DNA from 4 places in the Pseudomonas sp. S32 genome. Region 1 is predicted to be linked to each of the others. Evidence: predicted binding sites of a transcription regulator. Region 1 holds the regulator's gene; each other region holds the start of a gene.

The links. The regulator FliA, encoded in region 1, starts transcription of late flagellar genes. The targets are predictions, from matches to a motif close to CTAAAGTTTNNNNNNNNNNNGCCGNTAA.
Region 2: a site for FliA is predicted at 3,893-3,920, ahead of IAE38_RS12330 (flagellar protein MotY). Genes of this name have one in related genera too.
Region 3: a site for FliA is predicted at 1,820-1,847, ahead of IAE38_RS08945 (flagellin N-terminal helical domain-containing protein). Genes of this name have one in related genera too.
Region 4: a site for FliA is predicted at 3,437-3,464, ahead of flgM (flagellar biosynthesis anti-sigma factor FlgM). Genes of this name have one in related genera too.

Annotation. Positions count from the first base shown of each region.
Region 1 covers NZ_JACVVF010000088.1:341-7,180, reverse strand. Annotated here, with positions in the region: partial or broken gene IAE38_RS23370 (Hpt domain-containing protein) at 1-590, opposite strand, end outside; gene IAE38_RS23365 (protein phosphatase CheZ) at 603-1,391, opposite strand; gene IAE38_RS23360 (chemotaxis response regulator CheY) at 1,412-1,786, opposite strand; gene fliA (RNA polymerase sigma factor FliA) at 1,892-2,632, opposite strand; gene fleN (flagellar synthesis regulator FleN) at 2,629-3,462, opposite strand; gene flhF (flagellar biosynthesis protein FlhF) at 3,556-4,863, opposite strand; gene flhA (flagellar biosynthesis protein FlhA) at 4,875-6,840, opposite strand, start outside.
Region 2 covers NZ_JACVVF010000018.1:50,209-57,655, forward strand. Annotated here, with positions in the region: gene IAE38_RS12315 (response regulator transcription factor) at 7-630, opposite strand; gene IAE38_RS12320 (hypothetical protein) at 998-1,477, shown strand; gene IAE38_RS12325 (argininosuccinate synthase) at 1,541-2,758, opposite strand; gene IAE38_RS12330 (flagellar protein MotY) at 2,888-3,856, opposite strand; gene pyrC (dihydroorotase) at 3,987-5,033, shown strand; gene rnt (ribonuclease T) at 5,093-5,698, shown strand; gene IAE38_RS12345 (peroxiredoxin) at 5,800-6,402, opposite strand; gene IAE38_RS12350 (bacterioferritin-associated ferredoxin) at 6,618-6,836, shown strand; gene bfr (bacterioferritin) at 7,037-7,447, shown strand, end outside.
Region 3 covers NZ_JACVVF010000012.1:41,521-48,967, forward strand. Annotated here, with positions in the region: gene IAE38_RS08940 (flagellar protein FlaG) at 1-221, opposite strand, end outside; gene IAE38_RS08945 (flagellin N-terminal helical domain-containing protein) at 298-1,740, opposite strand; gene IAE38_RS08950 (ketoacyl-ACP synthase III) at 2,089-3,018, opposite strand; gene IAE38_RS08955 (flagellar hook-associated protein 3) at 3,304-4,866, opposite strand; gene flgK (flagellar hook-associated protein FlgK) at 4,879-6,921, opposite strand; gene flgJ (flagellar assembly peptidoglycan hydrolase FlgJ) at 6,934-7,447, opposite strand, start outside.
Region 4 covers NZ_JACVVF010000012.1:55,393-62,839, reverse strand. Annotated here, with positions in the region: gene bkdR (Bkd operon transcriptional regulator BkdR) at 1-178, shown strand, start outside; gene IAE38_RS09045 (MFS transporter) at 314-1,645, shown strand; gene IAE38_RS09040 (flagellar brake protein) at 1,745-2,488, opposite strand; gene IAE38_RS09035 (flagella synthesis protein FlgN) at 2,569-3,036, opposite strand; gene flgM (flagellar biosynthesis anti-sigma factor FlgM) at 3,086-3,400, opposite strand; gene flgA (flagellar basal body P-ring formation chaperone FlgA) at 3,565-4,314, opposite strand; gene IAE38_RS09020 (chemotaxis protein CheV) at 4,393-5,322, shown strand; gene cheR (protein-glutamate O-methyltransferase CheR) at 5,373-6,200, shown strand; gene flgB (flagellar basal body rod protein FlgB) at 6,456-6,866, shown strand; gene flgC (flagellar basal body rod protein FlgC) at 6,869-7,312, shown strand; gene flgD (flagellar hook assembly protein FlgD) at 7,325-7,447, shown strand, end outside.

The DNA.
Region 1 (6,840 bases):
GTGATGTCATCACCGCCCGCGCTAACGACTTCGTCTTGCACCTGTTCGGCGGCGGCCTGCGCCTTCACCGCATCTAGCGAGTCGAGCAACTGCTCGAATTCGCTGTCGGTGATATCCGCGTCGGCTTCGGCCTCAGCCACAGGAGGCTGGGCCACCGGCTCGGGCGCTACCGCTGCAGGCGCCGGGGCCGGCGCTGCGGCACCCGGCTCGGCCAGCCGCGCCAGGGCGGCCAGCAGCTCGGGCGTTGCAGGCGTCACTTCGCTGCGCTCGCGCACCTGGCCAAACATGCTGTTGACGGTATCCAGTGCTTCAAGCACCACGTCCATCAATTCCGAGTCGACCCGGCGCTCACCTTTGCGCAACACGTCGAACACGTTCTCGGCGATGTGGCAGCACTCCACCAGCTCATTGAGCTGGAGGAAGCCGGCGCCCCCTTTTACAGTGTGGAAACCGCGAAAGATCGCATTGAGCAAGTCGGCATCGTCTGGCCGGCTTTCCAGCTCGACCAGTTGCTCGGACAGTTGCTCAAGTATTTCGCCGGCCTCTACCAGGAAATCCTGGAGGATTTCTTCATCGGCGCCGAAGCTCATCAAACGTGCTCCTTAAAAACCCAGGCTGGACAGCAGATCATCGACATCGTCCTGACCGGACACAACGTCTTCACGCTTATCGGCATGAATCTGCGGACCTTCACCCCGAGTCGGATGTTTTTCTCGATCTTTTTCTGCACGCAATTGATCTTGGTCATGCTGGATGCCGGCGAAGCGGTCCACCTGGCTGGCCATCATCACCAGTTTCAGCAGGTTGCTCTCCACTTCCGTCACCAGGGCAGTGACCCGTTTGATCACCTGCCCGGTCAGGTCCTGGTAGTCCTGGGCCAGCAGAATGTCATTCAGATGGCCAGCCACCTTGCGGTTGCCTTCAGCGCTGTGCGTCAAGAAACTGTCGACACGTTTGACCAGGTCGCGGAACTCCGTGGCGGCCACTTCGCGGCGCATGAAGCGCTGCCAGTCTGCGCTAAGGGCATTCGCTTCGGTGGCCAGGCCGTTGAGCACCGGGGTGCTTTCTTCGACCAGGTCCATGGTGCGGTTGGCCGCGCCTTCGGTGAGCTTGACCACATAGGACAGGCGCTCGGTGGCGTCGGTAATCTGCGACACCTCTTCGGCCTGCGGGATGGTCGGGTCGATCTGGAAACTGACGATGGCGCTGTGCAGCTCACGGGTCAGCTTGCCAACTTCCTGGTACAAGCCGCGATCGCGGGTCTGGTTCAGCTCGTGAATCAGCTGCACCGCCTCGCCGAAACGGCCCCGCTCCAGGCTTTCTACCAGCTCCTGGGCATGCTTCTTGAGCGTGGATTCAAACTCGCCCAACGACGTTTGTGATGAATTCATGGCGCGCCCCCTGACGTGACTCAGCCGTTGACGCGTTCGAAGATCTTCTCGATCTTTTCTTTGAGAACCTGCGCGGTGAACGGCTTGACCACATAGCCGTTAACGCCGGCCTGGGCCGCTTCGATGATCTGATCACGCTTGGCTTCAGCCGTCACCATCAGCACCGGCAAGGCCCTGAGCTTGTCGCTGGCGCGCACCTTGCGCAGCAGGTCGATACCCGACATGCCCGGCATGTTCCAGTCGGTCACCAGGAAGTCGTAGTGGCCGTTTTCCAGCATCGGCAGCGCCGTGGTGCCGTCATCGGCTTCTTCGGTGTTGCTGAACCCCAGGTCACGCAGCAGGTTCTTGATGATCCGCCGCATCGTCGAAAAGTCGTCGACGATGAGGATTTTCATGTTCTTGTCCAATTAGACCTCCAAGCAGTCTCAAACGCGCTCGGCCCCGAGCGCGCACTCAATCAATTCGGTACAACGTGGAAAACGACTACAACGACAGCGGGCTCAACGTGCCCGCCATTCCCCCAGACGGCTGCGCAAGCGCGCGGCGCATTGGCTGTGCAACTGGCTGACCCGCGATTCGCTGACACCAAGGACCTCGCCGATCTCCTTGAGGTTCAGCTCCTCGTCATAGTAAAGCGCCAGTACCAGGCGCTCACGCTCGGGCAGGTTGGCAATGGCATCGGCCAACGCAGCCTGGAAACGCTCGTCCTCCAGGCCACGGGCAGGCTCAGCCTGCCCACTGGCACCATCCTCATGCAGCCCTTCGTGCTCACCGTCCTGCAACAGGTCGTCAAAACTGAACAGGCGACTGCCCAGGGTATCGTTCAAGATCCCGTAGTAATCATCGAGACTCAACTTGAGTTCGGCAGCAACTTCATGATCTTTAGCGTCACGGCCGGTTCTTGCTTCAACGGCGCGCATGGCATCACTGACCATGCGGGTGTTGCGGTGCACCGAACGCGGCGCCCAGTCACCCTTGCGCACCTCGTCGAGCATGGCCCCGCGGATGCGGATGCCGGCGTAGGTTTCGAAGCTGGCGCCCTTGCTGGCGTCGTATTTGTTGGCCACTTCCAGCAGCCCGATCATGCCGGCCTGGATCAGGTCCTCGACCTGGATGTTGGCTGGCAGCCGTGCCAGCAGGTGGTAGGCAATGCGCTTGACCAGCGGGGCGTAGCGCTCGATCAGCTGGTACTGCGCGTCCTTCGACGCGCGGCTGTACATCTTGAAGCCGCTGGCACTCATAGCACCGGACCCGCACTGGTGGGTTGCACCAGGCGCTCGACGAAGAACTCCAGGTGGCCGCGTGGGTTGGCTGGCAACGGCCAGGTGTCCACCTTCTGGGCGATGGCCTTGAAGGCCAGGGCGCATTTGGAGCGCGGGAAGGCTTCGTAGACCGCGCGCTGTTTCTGCACGGCCTTGCGCACGCATTCGTCGTAGGGCACGGCGCCCACGTATTGCAGGGCCACGTCCAGAAAACGGTCGGTCACCTTGGTCAGCTTGGCGAACAGGTTGCGCCCTTCCTGCGGGCTCTGCGCCATGTTGGCCAGCACGCGGAAGCGGTTCATGCCGTAGTCGCGGTTCAGCAGCTTGATCAGCGCATAGGCGTCGGTGATGGACGTGGGCTCGTCGCACACCACCAGCAGGACCTCCTGGGCGGCGCGGACAAAGCTGACCACCGAGTCACCAATACCGGCAGCGGTGTCGATCACCAGCACGTCAAGGTTGTCACCGATCTCGCTGAACGCCTGGATAAGCCCCGCGTGCTGGGCGGGCGCCAGGTGCACCATGCTCTGGGTGCCCGAGGCGGCCGGCACGATACGCACCCCGCCAGGGCCCTGCAGCATCACATCGCGCAGCTCGCAGCGCCCCTCGATCACGTCCGCGAGGGTGCGTTTGGGGGTGAGGCCCAGCAGGACGTCGACATTGGCCAGGCCCAGGTCGGCGTCCAGCAGCATGACCCTGCGGCCCAGTTCGGCCAGTGCCAGGGACAGGTTCACTGAAACGTTGGTCTTGCCGACGCCACCTTTGCCGCCGGTCACGGCGATCACCTGTACGGGATGCATGCTACCCATGTCTGTTCTTTACCTTGTCTCGCTGGGACTCAGGCCACACGAAGGGCAATTCTGCGTGCCCCTTGGCATAGCTACCTTGCACACACTTCATGTTCAACCCGCTCGCCGAGGGTTGTGGTAGAGATCAGCGAACATGTCGGCCATGGCCTCTTCGCTGGGCTCATCCTGCTGTTGCACACTGACCGCCCGGGTGACCAATTGGTGCCCGCGTGGCAGGTGAAGATCGTCCGGAATGCGCGGCCCATCGGTCAGATAGGCCACCGGCAGCCGGTAACTGATGGCAAGGCTCAGCACATCGCCGAGGCTTGCCGATTCATCAAGTTTGGTCAGGATGCAACCGGCCAGGCCACAGCGGCTGTAGCTGTGGTAGGCGGCGGTGAGCACCTGCTTCTGGCTGGTGGTGGCCAGCACCAGGTAATTCTTCGCGGCGATGCCCCGCCCTGCCAGGGTTTCGAGCTGCATGCGCAGGGCCGGGTCGCTGGCCTGCAGGCCAGCGGTGTCGATGAGGACCACGCGCTTGCGCAGCAGCGGCTCCAGCGCCGCCGCCAGGGACTGACCGGGGTCGACGTAGGTGACCGGCACGTTGAGGATGCGGCCCAGGGTTTTGAGCTGCTCCTGGGCACCGATGCGAAAACTGTCCATGCTCACCAGCGCCAGGTTGTTCGCGCCGTACTTGAGCACATAGCGTGCGGCCAGCTTGGCCAAGGTGGTGGTCTTGCCCATGCCGGCCGGGCCGACCACGGCAATCACACCGCCCGCCTCGATCGGCTCCACCTCCGGGATATCGATCATGCGTGCCAGGTGCGCCAGCAGCATGCGCCAGGCATGGCGCGGCTCCTCAATCTCGCCGGTCAGCGCCAGCAGCTCCCGGGCGATCGGCCCGGACAGGCCCAGGCGCTGCAGCCGGCGCCACAGCGTAGCCTGTTGCGGCTTGCTGCCTTGCAGCTGGGTCCACGCCAGTGAGCCCAGCTGCACTTCGAGCAACTGGCGCAGGCCCGAAAGCTCGGAGCGCATCGCATCGAACAGACGCGGGTCTACCGAGGCCTGGGCGGGGGCAGCGGCCGGCTGAGGGGCATCCACATGGGGTTCAACCAGCGGTTCGGCAGCAGTCAACGATTGCCCGGCAAACAATTGGCGGTTGCTCTCGCTGTTGTCCTGACGCTGGTCGAGCTCGGCCTGAACCGTGGCAATGCGCGAGTGGGTCTTGCGCAGTTCTTCTTCAAGCTCGGCATTGGGCACCCGCGGTGCCAGGGCGGACAATTTGTAGTCGAGCGCCGCCGTCAGCTCGACACCGCCGGCGATGCGGCGGTTACCGATGATGGCCGCATCAGCGCCCAGCTCATCGCGAACCAGCTTCATGGCCTGACGCATATCAGCAGCGAAAAATCGCTTAACTTGCATTATCCACTACCTCAGCCGTTAGGGCCCACGGTGGCAACGATGGTGACTTGCTTGTTGTCAGGAATTTCCTGATACGCCAGCACGTGCAGGTTCGGTACAGCCAGCCGGCCAAAACGCGAGAGCATGGCGCGGATCGGGCCGGCGACCAGGAGGATGGCCGGTTGGCCTTGCATCTCCTGACGCTGGGCGGCTTCGATCAGCGAACGCTGCAGCTTTTCGGCCATGCTCGGCTCCAGAAGAACACCGTCTTCCTGACCTTGCCCGGCCCGTTGCAGACTATTGAGCAAAATCTGTTCCAACCTGGGTTCAAGGGTGATCACAGGCAGCTCGGACTCAACGCCTACAATGCTTTGCACGATGGCGCGACACAATCCGACGCGCACTGCCGCCACCAGCGCGGCGGTATCTTGACTCTTGGCCGCATTGTTGGCGATGGACTCGGCAATGCTTCGAATGTCCCGCACCGGTACCTGCTCTGACAACAGCGCCTGCAATACCTTCAACAGCCCCGACAAGGAAATGACACCCGGCACCAGTTCTTCAGCCAGTTTAGGCGAAGCCTTGGCCAGTACCTGCAGCAGCTGCTGAACTTCCTCGTGGCCGATCAGTTCGTGGCAGTGTTTCTGCAGGATCTGGTTAAGGTGGGTGGCCACCACAGTGCTGGCATCTACCACGGTGTAGCCCAGTGACTGCGCCTGGGAGCGCTGGCCCACATCGATCCACACCGCTTCCAGGCCAAAGGCCGGGTCACGGGCGGCGATGCCGTTGAGGGTGCCGAACACCTGGCCGGGGTTGATGGCCAGCTCACGGTCCGGGTAGATCTCGGCTTCGGCCAGGATCACGCCCATGAGGGTCAGGCGATAGGCACTGGGCTGCAGGTCGAGGTTGTCGCGAATATGCACGGTGGGCATGAGGAAGCCCAGATCCTGGGACAACTTCTTGCGCACGCCCTTGATACGCGCCAGCAACTGCCCGCCTTGGTTGCGGTCCACCAGGGGGATCAGGCGGTAGCCCACTTCCAGGCCGATCATGTCGATCGGGGTGACGTCGTCCCAGCCCAGTTCCTTGGTTTCGGCTGCGCGCTGTGGCGAGGGCAGCAGGTCTTGTTGGCGTTGCGCTTCCTGCACCGCCAGCTGTTTGGTTTTCTGCTGCTTTTTCCAGACCAGGTAGGCGCCACCGCCGGCCATCAGGCCAAGGCTGAGGAAGGCGACATGGGGCATGCCGGGTACCAGGCCCATGACGATCATCAGCCCCCCCGACACCGCCAGCGCCTTGGGCGAGTCGAACATCTGCCGGTTGATCAGCTTGCCCATGTCCTCGGAGCCCGAGGCGCGGGTAACCATGATGGCGGCGGCAGTGGACAGCAACAGCGATGGCAACTGCGCCACCAAACCGTCACCGATGGTCAACAGGGCGTACACCTTACCGGCGTCACCGAAGCTCATGCCATGCTGCAGCATGCCGATCAGCATGCCGCCGATCAGGTTGATGAAGAGAATCAGCAGGCCGGCAATGGCGTCACCGCGCACGAACTTGCTGGCACCGTCCATCGAGCCGTAGAACTCGGCCTCCTGGGCCACCTCGCTACGGCGCGCCTTGGCCTGGGCCTGATCGATCAGGCCAGCGTTGAGGTCGGCGTCGATTGCCATCTGCTTGCCGGGCATGGCGTCCAGGGTGAACCGCGCACTCACCTCGGAGATACGCCCCGCGCCCTTGGTCACTACCACGAAGTTGATGATCATGAGGATGGCGAACACCACGGCACCGACCACGTAGTTGCCGCCGATCACCACCTCGCCAAAGGCCTGGATCACCTTGCCCGCAGCGCCGTGGCCCTCCTGGCCATGCAGCATCACCACCCGGGTGGAGGCCACGTTCAGGGCCAGGCGCAGCAGCGTGGCCACCAGCAGGATGGTGGGGAACGCAGCGAAGTCGAGCGGGCGCAGGGCGTAGACGCACACCAGCAGCACCACGATC
Region 2 (7,447 bases), on a different contig from region 1:
TGGGGGTCAGTTCAGCCCCTGCCGCTGCGCCAGTTCGATAAGGTCCACCAGGGAACGTGCATTGAGCTTGAGCAACAGGCGAGACTTGTAAGTGCTGACCGTTTTGTTGCTCAGGTACATGCTGTCGGCTATTTCCTTGTTGGACCGCCCCCTTGCCAGTTGCTGCAACACCGTCATCTCGCGCGCCGAGAGGCGGTTGACCATCTCTGTTTCGCTACCGCCGCCCCTGCCACGAGAGGCATGCAGTGCCTGGTTGGGGAAATAGCTGTAGCCCGACAGTACAGCCTTGATGGCGCTGAGCAACTCGGTGAGTTCCTGCTGCTTGCACACATAGCCCGCCGCCCCCGCCTGCATGCAGCGCATGGAGAAGTTACCCGGCGCCTGGGAGGTCAGCACCAGCACCTTGCTGCCCGGGCTGGAGCTGGCCATGCGCGCGATTACCTCAAGGCCATCGAGCTTGGGGATACCAATGTCCAGTACCACGATGTCCGGGAGATGCTGCCGGGTGAGCTGCAGGGCCGCCACCCCGTTGTCCGTCTCTGCGACGACGTCATACCCATGTCGCTCCATCAGCATGCGTACGGCCAGACGTATCACCGGATGATCGTCCACGATAAGCACTTTGTTCATGCGATATCCATTCATTGCTGTTGCGTTAGTGCGCCACGATAACCGACAGAAGTAAGGATGGCGCGGGGTTTTATCTTGGAAATAGATGAACAGAAGGGCCTTACAGCACTTACAGAAATTTCCTACAACTAATAATTATAGTTGTAACAAGACTATTATCTATACCTGCAAGTAAGCGTAACAGCGCCACCCACTCGATACGATTGGAATAAGTAACAATGGCTTGGGCCATAGTGGAAACTATAAAGCCGAAAATGAGGTTCATCGGGCAAATCAGGGGATATTTCCCAGCCGGGGAAACAGTGCAGGCTTCTACGTGAGCAGCCATGTGGGGTAATCATGGGTCCACTCCGCAGGAGACGGCCCCATGCCACAAGCACAACCAGTTGCCCCGCTGACCATCATCGCCATCTTCGCCGGCATTATCGAAGCCTCCGCGCTCGCCACACTGCCGTTCTTGAGCGAGGCCAGCCAAAAGCTCTACACGTGGTTCCTGGTCGGCTTCCCGTTTTTTCTAACGGCATTGTTCTTCTTGACGCTTAACTTCAATTACAAGTCGTTCTACAGCCCCGCCCTTACCCGGGCGGTCTCGGCTGATGGGGCACCACCACGCGATACGGATTCAAAAACGGCAGCGCTGAACAATGAACCGATAAACGCCGAGCAGGTAACCTTCATGTTTTCCGGGCCAGATGCCTGCCATTTACTGGAAAAGCAACTGCTGCTCACGTTGGCCGAGCCCGCGGAACCAGCACGCACCTGGCAATTCTGCAACCTGCAAAAACGCCAATGCATTCGCCTTTCCATCAGCCCGATGAACACGCCGAGCCCCACTGTGGCGAGCTGAACGCGCTTTCACGCATAAAAAACCCCCGCACAGGGCGAGGGCTCTTCAGGCAGCCGTTGACGCTTAGAGCATTGAGCGACCTTTGTTCGCCGCAATGCGCATGCGCAGCGCATTGAGCTTGATGAAGCCGGCAGCGTCCTCCTGGTTGTAGGCGCCCCCGTCTTCTTCGAACGTCGCGATGTTGGCATCGAACAGCGAGTCGTCCGATTTGCGGCCAACCACGGTCACGTTGCCCTTGTACAGCTTCAGGCGAACCACGCCATTCACGTTCACCTGCGAAGCATCGATCATTTTCTGCAGCATCAGGCGCTCTGGGCTCCACCAGTAGCCGGTGTAGATCAGGCTGGCGTACTTGGGCATCAGCTCATCTTTGAGGTGAGCCACTTCACGATCCAGGGTGATCGACTCGATGGCACGGTGTGCCTTGAGCATGATGGTGCCGCCAGGGGTCTCGTAGCAGCCGCGCGATTTCATGCCCACGTAACGGTTCTCGACGATATCCAGGCGGCCGATACCGTTGGCGCCGCCGATGCGGTTGAGGTCGGCCAGCACGGTCGCAGGGGTTTTTTCTACACCATCGATGGCAACGATGTCACCGTTGCGGTAGGTGAGTTCGATGTAGGTCGCCTGGTCCGGGGCACTTTCCGGGGACACGCTCCAGCGCCACATGTCTTCTTCGTGCTCGGTCCAGGTGTCTTCGAGCACACCGCCCTCATAGGAGATGTGCAGCAGGTTGGCGTCCATCGAGTAAGGCGACTTCTTCTTGCCATGGCGCTCGATCGGGATGCCGTGCTTTTCGGCGTAGTCCATCAGCTTCTCGCGGGACAGCAGGTCCCACTCACGCCATGGAGCAATCACCTTCACGCCTGGTTTGAGAGCATAGGCACCCAGTTCGAAGCGAACCTGGTCGTTGCCTTTGCCGGTAGCACCGTGGGAAATGGCATCGGCGCCGGTTTCGTTGGCGATCTCGATCAGGCGCTTGGCGATCAGCGGGCGGGCGATGGAAGTACCCAGCAGGTACTCACCCTCGTAGACGGTGTTGGCACGGAACATCGGGAACACGAAGTCGCGAACGAACTCTTCGCGCAGGTCGTCGATGTAGATCTCCTTGACGCCCATCGCCTGAGCTTTGGCGCGCGCCGGCTCGACCTCTTCGCCCTGCCCCAGGTCAGCGGTGAAGGTCACCACTTCGCAGTTGTAGGTATCTTGCAGCCACTTGAGAATCACCGAAGTATCAAGGCCGCCGGAATACGCCAGTACGACCTTTTTTACGTCCGCCATGCCATCACTCCACGGGGTTGTACGGAAAAGGCCCGATTCTAACGGCGTTGCGTGCGGATTTACAGTGGCGCGACAGCTTCTGACGACAAAGCGACAAGAAATTATGGCAGCGCGACGGGGTTTCAGGCCTCAGGGTGCCTTGGCAGCCGGTGCCTGGGCCGGTGCTGCAGCGCCAGCGCCCGTCGCAGCAGGTGCCACGGCAGGTGCCGCCTGCTGCGCGGGTTTATCAGCCGGCTTTTCAGCCACGGCAACGCGTTCCAGTTCAATACTGACGCGTCGATTGCGTGCTCGGTTCGCGGCAGTGGAGTTCTTCGCCAGCGGATAACGTTCGCCGTGGAAGCGCACCGTGATGTGTTCCTCAGGCACGCCGTGAGCAATCAGGTAATCCGCCACGGCCAAGGCACGACGGCGCGACAGGTCGCGGTTGGTCAGGCGGTTGCCGCTGTTGTCCGAGTGGCCATTGAGTTCCACCTGGTTGACCGTGGGGTCGGCCTTCATGTAGTCCAGGATCACGTCCAGGCGCGCCTTGGCGTTCTGGTCCAGGTCGATACCCCCGCCAGGGAAGCCGACCTGGGTCTGGCGCACCTGGTCGTAATTGACCGGCAGCAGCTTGGCCGCACACAGCTGGTAATCGCCGTAGGCCTTGGCGAAACTGACCGGCAGCACGCGCACCTCCATCGGCCTGCCGCCCTCGCCGGTAAAGTTGCGCACCACGGTGCTGCGCCCGTCCAGCAGGCCGTTTATCAAGCGGCTGGCCTGGCCTTGGGACGAGCTGAACAACAGCCCCGTGCGCGCCAGCCGCACATTGCCCAGGTTGATGTCTCCCCGCCCCGGCTGCCACGGCGCCGCCGCTGCCAGCAGGCTGGCGCCGCCGGCGCCCAATGCGTTGCTGTCCGAGCGCAACTGGAAGACCGGTTGTTCGCCGGCACGGCGCACGAACTCGCCACTGCCGAAACCCTCGATGGGCTGGATGAGCCGGCACTCGAACAGGTCACCTTCGACCTTCCAGGCGATATTCTCCATGCGCGTCTGGAATGTCAGCGCGCCGGCCGGCAGGCTGGCGCACAAGGTGAACAGGGCTAGGTAACGCTGGCGCACGGGTGGCTCCACAGAGTTCGACAACTTACTTTCAGGCTATCGGACAGCACGCGGAAAACTTGATACCCGTGCTCGCCCGGGGGTTTTCCGGTAGCATTGCGCCTTGAGTTCGACCCGCCTGGAATCCTCAATGTCCGATCGCCTGACCCTCCTGCGCCCCGACGACTGGCACATCCATCTGCGTGATGGTGCCGTCCTGCCCCACACCGTTGGTGATGTGGCGCGTACCTTCGCCCGCGCCATCATCATGCCCAACCTGGTACCACCGGTGCGCAATGCCGCTGAAGCCCAAGCCTACCGTGAACGCATCCTGGCGGCGCGGCCGGCCGGCAGCCGGTTCGAGCCCCTGATGGTGCTGTACCTCACCGACCGCACCAGCCCCGAGGACATCCGGGCCGCCAAGGCTAGCGGCTTCGTGCATGCGGCTAAGCTGTACCCGGCAGGCGCCACCACCAACTCCGATTCGGGCGTGACCAGCATCGACAACATCTTCCCGGCCATCGAGGCGCTGGCAGAAGTCGGCATGCCACTGCTCGTGCACGGTGAAGTCACCCGCAGCGAAATTGACGTGTTCGACCGCGAGAAGCGTTTCATCGACGAGCACATGCGCCGTCTGGTCGAGCGCTTCCCTACCTTGAAGGTCGTGTTCGAGCACATCACCACCGCGGATGCCGCCCAGTTCGTCACCGAGGCCTCGGCCAACGTCGGCGCCACCATCACCGCGCAGCATTTGCTGTACAACCGCAACCACATGCTGGTTGGCGGTATCCGCCCGCACTTCTACTGCCTGCCCATCCTCAAGCGCAACACCCACCAGGTGGCGTTGCTGGATGCTGCAACCAGCGGCAACCCAAAGTTCTTCCTCGGTACCGACTCGGCGCCCCACGCCCGCCACGCCAAGGAAGCCGCTTGCGGTTGTGCTGGCTGCTACACCGCTTATGCCGCCATCGAGCTGTATGCCGAGGCGTTCGAGCAGCGCAACGCGCTGGACAAGCTCGAAGGCTTTGCCAGCCTTCATGGCCCGGCGTTCTATGGCCTGCCGGCGAACACCGACACCATCACCCTGGTGCGTGACGAATGGACCGCCCCTGACAGCCTGCCGTTTGGCGAGCAGACCGTGATTCCGCTACGCGCTGGAGAAAAGCTGCGCTGGCGCCTGCTGGAGGAACGCGCGTGAGCGAAGACCTGTACGAAGACGACCTGGACACCCAGGGCAACACGGGCTCACGCCACCCCATGGCCGAGCGCTTCCGCGGTTACCTGCCCGTGGTGGTGGATGTGGAAACAGGCGGCTTCAACAGCGCCACCGACGCCCTGCTGGAAATTGCAGCCGTCACCATCGGCATGGATGAAAAAGGCTTCCTGTTCCCGGAGCACACCTACTTCCACCGCGTGGAACCGTTCGAGGGTGCCAACATCGAGGCAGCGGCCCTCGAGTTCACCGGTATCAAGCTGGACCACCCACTGCGCATGGCGGTCAGCGAAGAGGCGGCGCTCACCGACATCTTCCGCGGCATCCGCAAGGCGCTGAAGGCCAACGGTTGCAAGCGTGCCATTCTGGTCGGCCACAACAGCAGCTTCGACCTGGGCTTCCTCAACGCTGCAGTAGCGCGCAACGACCTCAAGCGCAACCCGTTCCACCCCTTCTCCAGCTTCGATACCGCCACCCTGGCGGGCCTGGCCTACGGTCAAACGGTGCTGGCCCGTGCCTGCCAAAGCGCCGACATCGATTTCGACGGTCGCGAGGCCCACTCGGCCCGCTACGACACGGAGAAAACCGCCGAACTGTTCTGCGGCATCGTCAACCGCTGGAAGGACATGGGCGGCTGGCGCCAGGGTTGATACCGCCGACCCTGCGGCAAAAAAAAACCGATGCCCGTTCGCGAGCATCGGTTTTTTTTTGCCCCCAGGGCAGGTTCAAGCCCTTGGGCAAATGGCTACCATTACAGCTTGCCGGCGTTCTCGCTCAGGTAGGCAGCAACGCCTTCTGGCGAAGCGTTCATGCCCTTGTCGCCTTTTTTCCAGTTGGCAGGGCAGACTTCGCCGTGCTCTTCGTGGAACTGCAGGGCATCGACCAGACGCAGCAGCTCGTCCATGTTACGGCCCAGCGGCAGGTCGTTGATGATCTGCGAGCGAACCACACCGTTGGTGTCGATCAGGAACGCGCCACGGAACGCCACACCGCCTTCGGACTCAACGTCGTAGGCCTTGCAGATTTCGTGGGTCATGTCGGCAGCCAGGGTGTACTTCACCTGGCCGATACCGCCATTGTTGACCGGGGTGTTACGCCAGGCATTGTGGGTGAAGTGCGAGTCGATCGAGACGCCGATCACTTCCACGTTGCGGGCCTGGAAGTCTGGGATGCGGTTGTCCAGCGCGATCAGCTCGGACGGGCAGACAAAGGTGAAGTCCAGCGGGTAGAAGAACACCAGGCCGTACTTGCCCTTGATGGCCGAGGCCAGGTTGAAGCTGTCGACGATCTCGCCATTGCCCAGCACGGCCGGTACAGTGAAATCGGGGGCTTTCTTGCCAACGAGTACGCTCATTGTAATCTCCTGATGAGGGTGAATAACCTGTTGCCGGGCCCTGCCCGACATCCAGCAAAGGTTGACCATCATACACGGCTTCTCATGACAGGCCGACTCCGGTGATGAGCGACCGTCGGTCGCCTTCGGTAAATGCCTTCTGAAACCACTTTGACAAGCATTCTCATTCACATTAAGCTCCACCCCATCGATCCCGCCAGCGATGGTCAGCCCTTATGTATGTGTGTCTTTGTGTCGGCGTCACCGACGGACAGATCCGCGATGCGATCTATGAAGGATGCTGCAGCTACAAGGAAGTCCGTGCCGCGACCAATGTCGCCAGCCAATGTGGCAAATGTGCGTGCCTGGCCAAGCAGGTGGTGCGCGAAACGCTGACCGACCTCCAGGTCAGCCAGGCGGCGCTGCCCTACCCCGTGGAATTTACCACTGCCTGAATACCCCCGTTTCCCGAAACCGGACCTCGTGTCCGGTTTTTTTATGCTCATAATTCAATAAGTTAGGGCCCCAACGCGGTTCACAAACATTCTTATTCCTATTAATTTTCATTTATTATTCAATAACTTAGGTTTGACAGGCCCGGGCATCCAGCTCAAACTTCGCAGTATTGGCACACTTCGACAGGGCAGGAACACCCATGAAAGGCGACATCAGCGTCATCCAGCATCTCAACAAGATCCTCGGAAACGAGCTGGTCGCTATCAACCAGTACTTCCTGCATGCCCGCATGTATGAAGACTGGGGCCTGAACAAACTCGGCAAGCACGAGTACAAAGAATCCATCGACGAGATGAAGCACGCTGACAAATTGATCAAGCGTATTCTGTTCCTTGAAGGCATTCCTAACGTTCAGGACCTGGGCAAGTTGCTGATCGGCGAGCACACCAAGGAAATGCTCGAATGCGACCTGAAGATCGAGCAGAAAGGCCTGCTGGACCTGAAAGCCGCCATCGCCCATTGCGAAACGGCCGGCGACTTCGGTTCGCGTGACATGCTCGAAGACATCCTCGAATCCGAGGAAGAGCACATCGACTGGCTGGAAACCCAG
Region 3 (7,447 bases), on a different contig from region 1:
CCGGTGGAATCATCAATGGAAAAGTCCAGCTGACGCTGGCTCGACTGCACGAAATCACGGATATCGCCAACCGCTTTTTCCAGGTCCTCGCGCGTGTGCGGCTTGGGCTCGGGCGGCGCGGCTTCCTGCACCTTGGCAGGCACGGCCGGGTCCCGCTCCGCCGCAGAGGGCTGGGGTAACACAGGGGGGTACACCTGACTCAGCTTGAGACTGATGTCCATGTTCCGAACTCCTCATGTCAAAAAGGGTGAAAGGGCACGTAAACGCGCCCTTTCACCCTTTACTCAGGCGCCTGAATTACTGGAGCAGTTTCAGGACCGAGGAAGGCAGCTGGTTGGCCTGGGACAGGATCGCAGTGGATGCCTGTTGCAGGGTTTGCTGCTTGGTCAGCTCGGCAGTTTCCGAAGCGAAGTCCACATCCTGCACGGTGGAGCGGGCAGCGGTGGAGTTCTTCTGGATGTTCTGCAGGTTGTCAACGGTGGTTTGCAGACGGTTCTGGGTAGCACCCAGGCCCGAACGTACGCTGTCGATCGAACCGATGGCCTTGTCGATAACGGCCAGGGCGTTCTGGGCGTTGACGGCAGCGGTCACGTCGGTGTCGGCGATGGTGGTCTTTTTCGACGACACCGAAGCTGCACCGAACAGGTCAGTTGCGCCAGTACCGGTTGCGCCGTTGGCAACGGAGTAGCCTTTGGCCGAGTCCAGCGAGATCTGGCCAGTCACTACGGCCTTGTCGTTCGCAGTCGCAGACAATGCAGTCAGTGTTGCAGCGTATTCGCCACTGCCATTCTTGGCACCGACCGAGATCGCCTCTGCACCTGCTTTCGAGGTGAAGCTGAGGTTCTCACCGGTGTCGGACTTGACCTCCAGGCTTTTGGTAGATTCGTCGTAGTTAACGCTGATGCCGAGTTTGGCAGCGTTAGACTTCAACTGGTCAGCCAGGCTGGCAGTGTCGGTCACGCCGATGAAGCTGACGGTGCTGCTGCCGACTTTCAGGTCGAAGTTGGCAGGAGTGGTGGCAGCGCCGCTGGCAACGGTCAGCTTGACTTCGGTGCTGGCAGCGGCAGTCAGGCCACCGATAGCGCCATTGAGCTTGGCCGCGATGTCCTTGGCCGAAGCGCCGGCATCGTAGCTGACAGTTTTGGTCTGGCCGTTGCCGGTCACCACCAGGTCGGCTGCAGTCACGCCGCTTGCAGTCGGGGTGATGGTGCCGGATTTAACCTGCTGCGAACCAATGCTCTTGGCCGAGACGTTGTCCAGGGAAACGTTGATGGTTTCGTTGGCGTTGGCACCAACCTGGATGGCCTTGGTACCGTACGAGCCGTCCAGCAGCTTCTGACCACCGAAGGTGGTGGTGTCGGAGATACGGTTCAGTTCGGCAGTCAGGGCCTGGTATTCGTCGTTGTTCGACTTGCGGTCGTCGGCGCTCAGGGAGCCAGTGGCCGACGACAGTGCCAGGGTACGCATTTTTTGCAGGATGTCGGTCGAAGCCTGCATTGCACCTTCAGCGGTCTGCGCGATCGAGATACCGTCGTTGGCGTTCTTTACAGCCTGGCCCAGGCCGTTGATCTGGCTGGTCAGGCGGTTGGCGATCTGCAGGCCAGCAGCGTCGTCTTTAGCGCTGTTGATACGCAGACCCGAGGACAGACGCTGCATCGCGGTGGCCTGAGCGTTGCTGGCCTTGTTCAGGTTTACTTGGGTAGTAACCGAAGCAATGTTGGTGTTTACAGTTAAAGCCATGACGAAATCCTCGTTGTATGGGTACTGCGGCTTCCGGCCTTGGCAACCGCCGGATTGGCCTAGAGAACCTTCGTAATAGTTATCGTCGGATGGCCTGGTTGCTTGAGGGGTTTTTCAAAAAAAAAATGCTGGCACGCGGCCAGCCTTTGAAATCAATGGGTTGAGGGCGGTTTGTTGGCGCCAGAAATAATACATACCGGGCATGTAGGAGCGAGCAAAGCTCGCGATGGGGTGCAAAGCACCCCCATCAAATTTCGCATGACTGCCCAGATAGCGGGGGGCTGCTACGCAGCCCATCGCGAGCTGCGCTCGCTCCTACGGGGCACACCAGGCCACGCCGGAGAGGCCTTAATTGCGATAAAGAATCGCCGAGCCCCACGACAGCCCTACACCAAAGCCGCTGATAGCCACGCGCTTCCAGTTGCCATCGAGCATGTGCTTCTGCAGCAACAGCGGCACGCTGGAGGACACCGTGTTGCCGGTTTCCAGCATGTCCTTCACGAATTTCTCGGGGTGATGCTCTTCGAAGCGCCGCGCCACCGCATCGACGATCGCCGCGCTGCCCTGGTGAATGCAGAAGGCATCGATATCCGCAGACTGCAGCCCGCTGGCGTCGAGCAGCTCGTGCAGGTGCGCCGGCACCTTGACCAGCGCGAAGTTGAACACCTGGCGGCCATTCATGAAGAACTTGCCATCGCTCACCTTCAGGTGCTCGGCGCCAGAGCCGTCGGTCCCGAAGCGGGCCTGGCCCAAGTTCCACACCGCATCTTCAGCCATCCACGTGGCGGTGGCGGCGTCACCGAACAGCATGGTGGTGTTGCGGTCTTCGGGGTCAACGATCTTGGAGTACGGGTCTGCAGTAATCAGCAGGCCGTTCTTCAGGCCCGCCGCCTCCATGAAGCCCTTGATGGCGTAAAGGCCATATACGTAACCGGAACAGCCCAGCGAAACATCGAAGGCCGCCACGCGGGTGGACAGGCCAAGCTTGCTTTGAACGATGGCGGCCGTGTGCGGCAGGCCTTCTTCATCGCCGTTCTGGGTGACCACGATCAACGCGTCGATCGACTGCGGATCAAGATCGGGGTTGCTGGCGAACAGGGCCCGTGCGGCCTCTACGCACAGGTCGGAGGTCTCCTGCTCCGGGGCCTTGCGTGGCAGGAAGGACGCGCCGATCTTGCCGAACATGAACTCTTCGTCCTTGCCGAACTTCGCACCCTGGACATAGTTATCCAGGCCAGCGGTGGGCACGTAACTCGCGATGCTTTTGATGCCAATCATTCTGGCTTCCCAATGAAAACAGCCAAAGACCACCACTCGATAAATTGAGGGCGCCAAATACCGGGGCGTCACCGCTGGGGAAGGAAAGCAGCGCTTTCCTGCGCACCGGTAACAAAATGCTGCTGCATAGAATACAGGGAAGATGACCGTTTTGACTCATTGGTCACATTGAAATGCAATGAAAGCCGGGTAATGCGGCGCAGCACAGAGGTGCGCCGCCCCGCCCCCGTAGGAGCGAGCGCAGCTCGCGATGGGCTGCGCAGCAGCCCCGCATTGCATGAGTGATCAGAGCTTGTTGAACAAACTCAACTGGGAAATGCGCGAGAAGGCCAGCTGGGAGGCCTCCAGCATGGCCTGCTGCAGGGTCAGGGTGATCGCAGCCTGAGACATGTCGGTATTGCCGATCGCATCCTGGGTGGTCTTGTTGGCCAGGCCCAGGCTGGTGTTTTCCTGCCGCTGAATTTCCAGCGAACTGCCCCGCGCACCGATCGAACCCCGGGTGATGTCCACCTGCTCGCGCGCACTGGCCAGGTTGGCAATGGCCGAGGCCACCGCATCCTTCAGGCCGTTGGCCGCCCCTGCGCCAGTCACGGGAGTGTCCAGCGCCGCACGCAGCTGGCTGATGGTTTCCAGCACGTTCTGGTTCTGGTGGGTGTTGGCCGTGACCGCGAACTGGTCGCCGGCCTGCGGCGCGCCGTTCACGTCATAGGTCACCCCCGCCACCGTCAACTGCGGCGCAGTGAAGGTACCGGTGGCCACCGGTTTGCTGTCAGCTTTCATGGGCTGCGCATAGAACTCGTACGTGTCTGGCCCGGTGAACTTGATCACCGCCCCGTTGCTGGGGAACGTGCTGCGGTAGGCGGTTGGGTCGGTGACAGCACTGCTGGTGACTTGCGCGGTGGAAGAGTTGCCAGCGCCACGGGTCGTGGTGAAGGAGTCCGGGCGCGCTGCCAATGAGAACTCGCGCCCGGCCACGGCCGCGTCGGCGTCCTTGCCCTCCTCCAGCGTGACGGTGATTTCGAACTCGACACCGCGCAGGGCAATACGGTTGGCCCCCTCGGTCTTGCTGTCGAAATGACCGTTGGTGGGGGTTTCTGCCGTAATGTCGTTGCCATTGGCATCGGTGATCGAATACTGGGTAGCGCTGGTGAACGTGAGCTTGTACGGCTGCCCGGCAGTGAAGCTGTCGTTGTAGCTGTTGCTCGACTTCAACAGACCCGGCGAAACGCCGACCACGCCATCATCGGTGGCCGGCACCAGCAAGGTCGACTGGGTACGGCTCTTGTTCTTCGCTGCATCGAACACGCTGGCACCGCTGTCGTTGGTGGCCAGGTTCAGGGTGTCGGAAACCTGCAGGCTCAACTGGGTCTGGTCACCGTGGTAGCTGTAGGTGCCATCGGAGTTGCGCACGTAGGGCGGTGTAGTGCTCTTGGAGCCGGCGAACATGTAGTCGCCATTGGCATCGCGCGAGTTGAGCAAGCCAAAGATATTGGCCTCGATTTCCTTCAACTCGGTGCTGATCGATACCCGGTCAGCGTCTGTCACACCCGCGCCGCCGGCGCGGATGGCCAACTCGCTGGCGCGCTGCATCGCGTCATTGATGGTGGATAGCACGCTCTCTTCCTGTAGCAGCGCATTGCTTACCGTGTTCATGTTGCCGCTGTACTGGTCCAGCAGCGACTGCTGCTGTTGCAGCAGCAGCAACCGCGCCGCGCCCACCGGGTCATCGCCGGCGGTCTGGATACGCACGCCCGACGTTACCTGGGCGCTGGTCTTGTTCATGTCCGAGAAGTTCTTGGAGTAGCTGCTGGCGCTGGCTTCATAGAACTGAGCAGTGGAAATACGCACGGTCGCTACTCCTTACAAGGCGTTGATCAGGGTGCTGAAGGTTTCTTGCGCCGCCTTGATGATCTGCGACGACGCGGTGTAGTAGTGCTGGAACTTGACCAGGCTGGCCGCCTCGTCGTCAAGGTTCACCCCTGACACCGCACTGCGGCTTTCGCTGGCCGACTTGAGCACCGCCTGGGTGGCGGTGGTATCAATGGTGGCCTGGCTGGCTTTGGCCCCTACCCGCTCGACCAACGACGCATAGGCCGAGGTGAAACTGGTGCCACCGCCGGACCCGGTATTGACCGTGGACTTGGTCTGCAAGCCCAGCAGGGCCGTGGCGTTGCGGTTGTCTGCCTTGCCATCGGCATTGAACGACAGGGTAAAGCTGTCGTTGGCGGCCGGGCTGCCGCCAACGGTGGTTTCCAGCGCGAAGGTGCGCGGGTTGCCACTGCCATCGACAATCGGGTTGCCAGCCCCGTCGCGCATGGGCACCGAGATGGAGAGCTTGTTGTCCTGCCCCGGCACCACGGTGCCGGTGCCGATTTGCGTGCCCTTGGCATCGAACACCTTGTAACCCTGGGAGCCGCCGCTGGCGGTGTCCATCACCACCCGTACAGGCATGGAGTCGCGAATCGCCTGCTGCACCAGGGCATTGTCGGCGCCGCCATAAATATTCAGGGGCTGGCCCAGCGTAGGCTGGGTGATGGTGCCGGTACCGCTGTTGCCACTGCCGGTGGTGGCACTGACCGGGCCGGCGAAGGCCAGCTTGTTGGCATCGGTGAGCACCGTATTGATGGCACCTGCCGCCGACCGGGTGGGGATGACCTTGAAGCTGTCGCCCGCCGCCAGCGCCCCGCCCTTGAGCGAGAGGCTAAAGCCGTCGATCACCGGCGCGGGGTCGGCGTTGAGGTCGAACGAGCCCATGCTGGTGCCGTCGGAACGGCGCACGCTGTACTGGTTGGCGCTGGTGAACTTGACCTCGTAGTCATAGGTGCTAACCGCGCCGCTGTTGGCGATGGTCACGTCGAGGTTGCCGGAGCCTGCGCTGTTGTTGGACGACGCCAGGCTACGCTGGGCGATGGCAGAGGCGCTGTTGATGCTGGTGAACAGCGAGCTGCCAAACTGACCATTGGCGTCGAGGCCCTGGCCCAGCTGGCTGTTGATGCTGTCAGCCACCACCAGGGCGACGCGGCCCAGTTCGTTCATGGACGGGGTCAGCACATCCTGGCGGTAGCGCAGCAGGCCGCCAATGGTGCCGCCGGTGGCGACCGAGGTCACGTCCGAGCTGAACGACTCATAGTTGATGCGCAGGGTGGCCTGGCTCTTGTCCGCCACCCCCGGCTGTACCGACAGGGGGTTGGCCTTGCCGCCGGTGACCAGCGACTGGCCGCTGCCCAGAATGACATCGTAGTTGCCTTCGCGCTCCTGCACGGTCACGCCCACCAGCTCGTTCAGCTGGCGTACCGCTTCGCTGCGGGCATCGAGCAGGTTGTTGGGAGTACTGCCGGTGGCCGTGGCCGCGACGATCTGCTTGTTGTACTCAGCAATGCTGGTGGTGAGCTTGTTGACCTGCCCGGCCAGCGTGTCGAGCTGCGAGTTGATCACTTCGTTCTGCTGGGTCAGCTGGGTGCTGACGGCGTTGAAGCGGTTGCTCAGGGTTTGCGCCTGGGTCAGCAGCAATTGCCGCGAAGCGACGTCACCTGGCTTGGCGGATGCTGTCTGCAAGGCCGAGAAAAACGCGGTGAGCACCGAGCTGATGCCGGTATCGCGGTCGGCCAGCAGTTTGTCGACGCTGGTGATCTGGTCCTGGAAGGCAGCCGAATCGGCCTGCAGCGACGTGGCGGTCTGCAGCTGGTTGTCCAGGTAGGCGCTGTACACCCGGCGCACGTCGGCCAGTGTGGTGCCACTGCCCAGAAACCCCGCACCGATGTACTGCGACGGGCCCGCCTGCTGCATTGCCTGCTGGCGTGAATAGCCGCTGGTCGCAGCGTTGGCGATGTTGTTACTGGTTACCGACAAGGCCGCCTGGCTGGCACTCAGGCCACTCAGGCCGATGGAAATCAGGCTCGACATGATTTAGTCCTTTTAAAGATTCGTGGGTCTGCCAGCCATGGCGTATTGCGGTGTGTTCTGCATCTGCTGGGCAATGCTGATGATCTTCTTCGCATAGCCCGGGTCGGTCGCATAACCTGCTTTTTGCAGCTCGCGTGCAAACTGTTCGGGGTTATCGGCCGAGTTGAGTGCATCTTGATAGCGTGAATTGCTCTGCAACAAGGTGACCAGGTCGTGGAAGCTGTCCTGGTAAGAGTCGTAGCTGCGGAAGGCGGCCGTTTCCTTGACGAACTGCCCGTCGCGGAACTCGCTGGTGATCGCCCTCGCCTGCTCACCCTGCCAGTTGCCGGTGGCCTTGATGCCGAACAGGTTGTGACTGCTGCTGCCGTCGCTATTGCGCATCACCGATTTGCCCCAACCGGTTTCCAGTGCTGCCTGGGCCACCAGGTAGCGCGGGTCGATACCGATGCGCTTGGCCGCCTGTTCGGCCATGGGCAGCATGGTGGCGACGAACGTGTCGCTGTCGCTGAACGCCTTGTTGGGGGCC
Region 4 (7,447 bases), on a different contig from region 1:
CGACCCGGACTACCTGCTGCGCGTGCTGCTGCCCAGCATCCAGGCCCTGGAGCGGTTTCTGGATTACCTCACGCGCTTGCCGGGCGTGGCCAATATCCGCTCAAGCTTTGCCTTGAAGCAGGTGCGTTACAAGACCGCGTTGCCGCTGCCGCCAAATGGTCTGACCTTGCGCGAATAACGGTGGTCCAAGGCTGTCGGCGCCCTACGGCGCCCGACACTATTGTGATTCGCAAGCGGGGCCTGCAAACCGGCAACATTTGCCATTATGCTGCTAGCACCCACCGCCCGTTGACGAGGGAGCTTGAAGGGACGTATGCGCACTATCTGGAAGCCGTTTCAGTCGTTGTATTTTGCTGCGCTGATGATGTTGATCGGCTCGGGCCTGCTCAGTACCTACCTGGCCTTGCGCCTGGCGGCCGACCATGTCGACAGCCTGTGGGTGGGTGCGCTGATGGCGGCCAACTACTTTGGCCTGGCCGTGGGCGGCAAGGTCGGCCACCGGCTGATCGGCCGGGTAGGGCACATCCGCGCCTACGCCACCTGTGCCGGCATCGTCGGCGCGGCGGTGCTGGGCCACGGCCTGACCAACTGGCTGCCGGCCTGGGTGGGGCTGCGCATGATCGTCGGCCTCGGCATGATGTGCCAGTACATGGTCATCGAAAGTTGGCTGAACGAGCAGGCGGACGTCAAATACCGTGGTGCCGTGTTCAGCGGGTACATGATCGCGTCTTATCTGGGCCTGGTACTTGGCCAGTTGATCCTGGTGGTACACCCCGAGCTCGGCCCTGAATTGCTGATGTTGGTGGCGATGTGCTTTGCCCTGTGCCTGGTGCCGGTAGCCATGACCCGCCGCATCCACCCCGCACCGTTACGGCCGGCCCCCATGGAGCCCAGGTTCTTCATCAAGCGGGTGCCGCAGTCGCTCAGTACCGTATTGGGGGCGGGGCTGATCGTTGGCTCGTTCTATGGCCTCGCGCCCCTGTACGCGGCCAGCCAGGGGCTGAGCACCGAGCAGGTCGGCCTGTTCATGGGTAGCTGCATTTTCGCTGGCCTAGTGGTGCAGTACCCCTTGGGCTGGTTGTCCGACCGCTACGACCGGGCTGTGCTGATCCGCAGTGTGGCAGGCGGGCTGGCGCTGGTGGCAGCGCCGTTGGCCATTCTGCCCAGCGTGCCGTTGGAGTTGTTGTTCGGTATCGGCTTTCTGGTGTCGCTGCTGCAATTCTGCCTGTACCCGCTGGCGGTTGCGTTTTCCAACGACCATGTGGAAAGCGAACGGCGCGTGTCGCTGACGGCCATGCTGCTGGTCACCTATGGCGTGGGGGCATGTATCGGCCCGTTGGCGACCGGCGTGCTGATGAAGCTGCTGGGTGTGCAGATGCTGTATGCCTTCTTCGTGTTCTTCGCCCTGGTGCTGGTATGGCGTATCCGCCCGAAAGCGGTTACCGGGCTGCACCAGGTTCAGGACGCGCCACTGGGCCACGTGGCAATGCCGGCCGCTGGCTCGCCGCTGTCGGCAGCACTGGACCCACGGGTGGATGGGCAGACGGTGCAGGATGTGATGCAGGCCCCGGTGGCAGCAGAAGACACCGAAGCCCCGGAAAAGCAACCGGAGCAACCCGCGAACGATAGGGAATCTGCCAGATAGGGAAGGTGCGGCTCGCCTGGCCCCGTCGGCCTTTTGGCGACGGGTTCACCCGCGAAGCCCCTGCTGGGGGCCGGTGTTTGCGGGTGAACCCTTCAGCCCTCAATAGTCGTCTTTGTCGAACCGCCGTGCTTCGCGCTGCAGTTGATACACGAAACTTTCCACCTTGCGCTGCGCAGGGCCGCTCAGGTTATGGAAACGCACGCCGGCAAACGTGGTGTTGATACGTTCTTCGTAATGCAGGTGGCGCAATTCGACCATGGTGTCGACCAGGCCAAGCGGGCTGCCCGCCTTGAACCGCTCGTACACTTGCCCCAGTTGCAGGCGGTCTTCGACATTGCCGTCGAAACGCAGCTTGCAGCCCGTGGCCGACACGTCCAGCAGTTTGCCGCGCAGGGCGCCATTGCCTTTGAGGTGGGTGCCGTCGAGGATGATGTCGACCAGTTGCGACAGTTTCAGCGCGGCGCGGAAGGCGTTGCGGCGCTGGTGGTAGGTCATCTCGACCGGCAGGGCACCCACGTAGCAGCGGTGCCCGTTGACTTCGCTGATCTTCAGCGCATGGTCGCATTCCCAGGCGATACGCACGCCATCATGGAAACCTTCGACGCGAAAGTGCTCGCCGTTCTCGATGAACTTCTCGCCATCGCGGGGGATCATTTCATCCAATGCCAGGGTGTTGCTTTCACGGTCCACGTGCACCACGTAACTCTGGAAGCGGTGGCCGCGGTCGTGGAAGGTGATGATCAGTGGGTCGTGGCTTTCCTGAAGCTGCCGCAGGTTGGCCGCAATTTCCAAAGGGGTGGTCAACACCTTTGGCGGTTGCGGGGCATCGGATTCATTGAACACGGCTTATCGGTCTCCAGGCAAAAGCGACACAGGCAAATTGGCGGCATTTTGCCAGTATGTACGGTGCCTTGATAGAAAAATCACACTTGGTTGAGGGCGCGGGGCTTGGCCAGAGGTGAGGTGTTGCCACGGCTGTTGTACAGCGATGGAGAATCGCCGCCCATGAGGATGCGCACCTGGTTGTTGGTGACGTGTTGCTGGACCTGAATGATGCGGCCGTTGGTCTGGTTGACCTGTTGGCAGGCTTCCATCAACTGCGAGAGCATGTCCAGGCGCTGCAGCATGGCCTCGCCATGCACGGAAGTGTCAGCGACTGCCTGCACGCCGGCCCTGTCTGCACTCAACCCCAGGCTGGCCAGCAACTGGCTGCGGCGCTGGCCGTGCTGTTCGAGCAGAATGATCAACGATTGCTTGCGAGCGAGAATCTGCTCCAGCAAGGGCATGTCGCGACCATGCAGGGCCACCGCCTCGTTCTGCAGCAGCTCGAGCAGCTCCTGCATGGGGGCGATGTCTTCTTCGATCAGTTGCAGCAGGGTAGTGTCGTGCATGGCTAACTCTTGGTTTTTCAAGCGTCCATGAAGTCAGCGCACCGAGCGGTCAGCGCTGTGCTTCAAAATTCAGCAGCTTGCTGGCAACCCGGCCGGCATCGACCTGGTAGCTGCCGTCGGCGATGGCCTGTTTCAGCTCGGCCACACGGGCGTTGTTGACCACGGGCTCATCTCGCAGCTTGTCGCTGATCTTTTGCAATTGTTGGGCCTCAGGGCTCAGGTGCACCGTCTCGCCACTGGCGCTGGTGTCTTTTACCGCTTCCTGGCTGGCCGCCGGTTTTTCGGCGCTGCCGGGTGCGCTGTTACCGCGCACACCGCCCGTTACGGACGGGGAATTATTCAAACGACTGAAGTCGATGACCATGATCAGAAACCTCTGGGTTTATGGACGCTTGCCTTGTTTTCGGCCAACCCGCAATAAACTTTAGGCACAAAATGCGTGGCCGGCGTTCCGTCAGCACACAACCCGATTTCTGACACAGTTTAGAAAAAGCGCCTCCTCACCGCCAGTACCCTCCGGCCGCTGGCCTACATGCTCACCTCGACCTGGCCCGGGCCGGTCACCATGGCTTTTACCACGCGCTTGGAATTGAGGTTGCGCACCCGTATCTGTTCGCTGAGGCCTCCCTTGCTCAAGGCTTCACCCGGCATGCGTACGCTCAGGCTGCCGCTGCGGGCCACGATCACCACGTGGTCGCCTTTGCGCACCACTTCGGCCTGCTCAAGGTGTTGCGGGGTCAGTACCTGGTCGATGACCGTGGGGCGCAGCATTTTCATGCCCACCGCCTGGTCCAGTTCAGTCAGAAAGCCCTGGCCCAGCGTGCCCACGTCGCGTTCGCGCAGGGCAACGTCGCCGGGGCCCACCACGTTGTCGCGCCTGAGGGGGCGGGTGACCACCACCACGTCCCGGAACAGGCGCACGGTTGCCGGCACGAATACCGTCCATGGCGCCGCGCTGTCGCAGCGCACGCGCACGGTCACCCGGCCAAGCGGTACGTTGGGGCTTTCCAGTGAAGCGTCAAGCGCCTGACTGCACAGTGGCATGCGCAGGCGAGGGTCCAGCGGGTTGACCTGGATTTCGTAACGCCCCGCCGTCTGGGTGGTGGCCAGATAATCTTCAACGGTGAATTCAAGAAACCCTTGGGTGACACCGATAAGCTGTTCAGGCATGGTGAACGCGTCCGCCAACGTGCGAACAGGCACCAGCAGGCACAGCGTGGCCAGCAAGCCGGTCAGCAGGCGCGTCAGTCGTCGGGAAAATGTCGTTTTCGTGTACATGGCGCTCAAAAAAAGCAAAGCCCGTGCCGACTCACCTGGTGAGTTGCAACGAATGGCTGAAAGGTTAAGGAGTCTGGCATGGCGGGGGTTATGGATTCGGTCAACCAGCGCACACAGCTGGTAGGGCAGAATCGCCTGGAACTGCTGCTGTTCCGCCTCAATGGCGAGCAGCTTTATGGCATCAACGTTTTCAAGGTCAGAGAAGTGCTGCAGTGCCCTGCGCTGACCCTGCTGCCCAAGGCCCACCCGGTGGTGAGGGGTGTGGCCAACATTCGCGGGGCGACCATCCCGATCCTCGACCTGTCGATGGCCACCGGTTTGCGGCCGCTGCAGGAGGACACGCGCAGCAGCTTCGTGATCATCACCGAGTACAACACCAAGACCCAGGGCTTTCTGGTGCATTCGGTAGAGCGCATCGTCAACATGAACTGGGAGGAGATCCATCCGCCACCCAAGGGCACTGGCCGCGACCATTACCTGACTGCCGTCACCCGTGTGGACAACCGCATGGTCGAGATCATCGACGTGGAAAAGGTACTGGCCGAGGTGGCGCCGTCTTCGGAGTCGGTGTCCGCCGGGGTGGTGGACGCCGAGGTGCAGGACAAGGCCGTGCTGCTGCGGGTGCTCACCGTCGACGATTCGTCGGTGGCGCGCAAGCAGGTCAGCCGTTGCCTGCAAACGGTCGGTGTGGAGGTCGTGGCACTAAATGATGGTCGCCAGGCTCTCAACTACCTGCACCAACTGGTGGAGGAGGGCAAGAAGCCCGAAGAGGAGTTCCTGATGATGATCTCCGACATCGAAATGCCGGAGATGGACGGCTACACCTTGACCGCAGAAATCCGCAGCGACCCACGCATGCAAAAACTGCACATCTGCCTGCATACTTCGCTGTCCGGAGTATTCAACCAGGCGATGGTGAAAAAGGTGGGGGCCGACGACTTCCTGGCCAAGTTCAGGCCGGATGACCTGGCCCAGCGTGTGGTCGACCGGATCAAGGCAACGCATTGAAAGCAGCCGGGGCAAGCCCCGGCCACAGTGATTGAAAAGAGGCGGCAGTAGTGTCTACGGGTAATTTGGATTTCGAACAGTTCCGGGTATTCCTGGAGAAAGCCTGTGGCATTCTGCTGGGCGAGAATAAGCAATACCTGGTGTCCAGCCGTCTCAACAAGTTGATGGAACAGCAGGGCATCAAGAGCCTGGGCGAGCTGGTGCAGCGTATCCAGACCCAGCCACGCAGCGGCCTGCGCGAACAGGTGGTGGATGCGATGACCACCAACGAAACCTTGTGGTTTCGCGATACCTACCCCTTCGAGGTGCTGAAGAACAAGGTCATCCCCGAGTTCATCCGCGCCAACCCTGGGCAACGCCTGCGCATGTGGTCGGCCGCGTGCTCGTCGGGGCAAGAGCCGTACTCCATTTCGATGGCCATCGACGAGTTCGAACGCAGCAATCTGGGCCAGCTGAAAATGGGGGCGCAAATTGTCGCCACCGACCTGTCAGGCACCATGCTGACCAACTGCAAGACCGGCGAGTACGACAGCTTGGCCATCGCCCGCGGCCTGTCCCAGGAGCGCTTGCAACGGTACTTTGAGACCAAGGGGCCAGGGCGCTGGGCGGTCAAGCCCGCGATCCGCAGCCGGGTCGAATTCCGCTCCTTCAACCTGCTGGACAGCTATGCCAGCCTCGGCAAGTTCGATGTGGTGTTCTGTCGCAACGTGCTGATCTACTTCTCGGCCCAGGTGAAGAAAGACATCCTGCTGCGCATTCACAGCACGCTGAAGCCGGGCGGGTACCTGTTCCTGGGTGCCTCCGAAGCCCTTAACGGCCTGCCTGACCACTACCAGATGGTGCAATGCAGCCCGGGCATCATCTACCAGGCCAAATAAGGTACTGCAGGCCGGCAACCAGGGTTGTCGGCCTTTTTCGTTGCAGGTGCTGTCAATTTTTTGTTTTGCCGCATTTGGCGCCCTGCAATTGCCGCTTTCGGCACGCCTGGCGGCAGCCCTTTGCCGCTTTTCTGGCATCGCGGTTCGCGCACTTCACGCGCAGCCCCCCTATCTAAAGGCTTTCGGCCAATTGGCACAGCCTTTGCTATAGCTTGCTCAACGTAATTCCGGTCAACCTCTGAAGGTTTCCCCGATATGAGCATCAGCTTCGACAAGGCGCTTGGCATCCACGAGAAGGCCCTGGGCTTCCGCGCCCAGCGTGCCGAGGTATTGGCCAACAACATCGCCAACGCCGACACGCCCAACTACAAGGCCCGCGACATGGATTTCGCCTCGGTGCTGGCTGCCGAGAGCGAGAAACAGCAGAACAACGGGCGCATCGGCCTGGAGCGGACCAACAGCCGGCACATCGAAGCCGAAGGCATGGCACTGGCGGACGACAGCCTCAAGTTCCGTACGCCGGCGCAGCCCTCGATCGACCAGAACACCGTAGATGCGCAGATCGAGCAGTCCAACTACACCGAGAATGCCATCGGCTTCCAGGCCAGCTTCACGCTGCTCAACAGTAAATTCAAAGGGCTGGTTTCGGCCCTGCGGGGAGAATGACCATGTCGCTGTCCAGTGTCTTCAACATTGCCGGTAGCGGCATGAGCGCGCAGAACACGCGCCTGAACACCGTTGCCTCCAACATCGCCAACGCCGAAACCGTGTCTTCGAGCATCGACCAGACCTACCGCGCCCGCCACCCGGTGTTCGCCACCACGTTCCAGAACGCGCAGGCCGGCAGCAGCCAGTCGCTGTTCGAAGACCAGGGCGAAGCCGGGCAGGGCGTGCAGGTGACCGGCATTGTCGAGGACCAGAGCAACCTCGAGGCACGCTACGAGCCGAACCATCCAGCCGCCAACAAGGACGGGTATGTGTACTACCCCGACGTCAATGTGGTGGAAGAGATGGCCGACATGATTTCTGCCAGCCGTGCGTTCCAGACCAATGCCGAGCTGATGAACACCGCCAAAAGCATGATGCAGAAGGTCCTGACCCTGGGCCAGTGATAGGAAGCCGACATGACCACCACCAACTCCACGGCTGACGTCGGTAGTGCCTACCTGACGTCGCTGCAGCAACAGCAGAGCAAGAACAACAGCAACACCGGTGCGGCCGGCAGCGCCCTGGGCAAGGACGCGTTC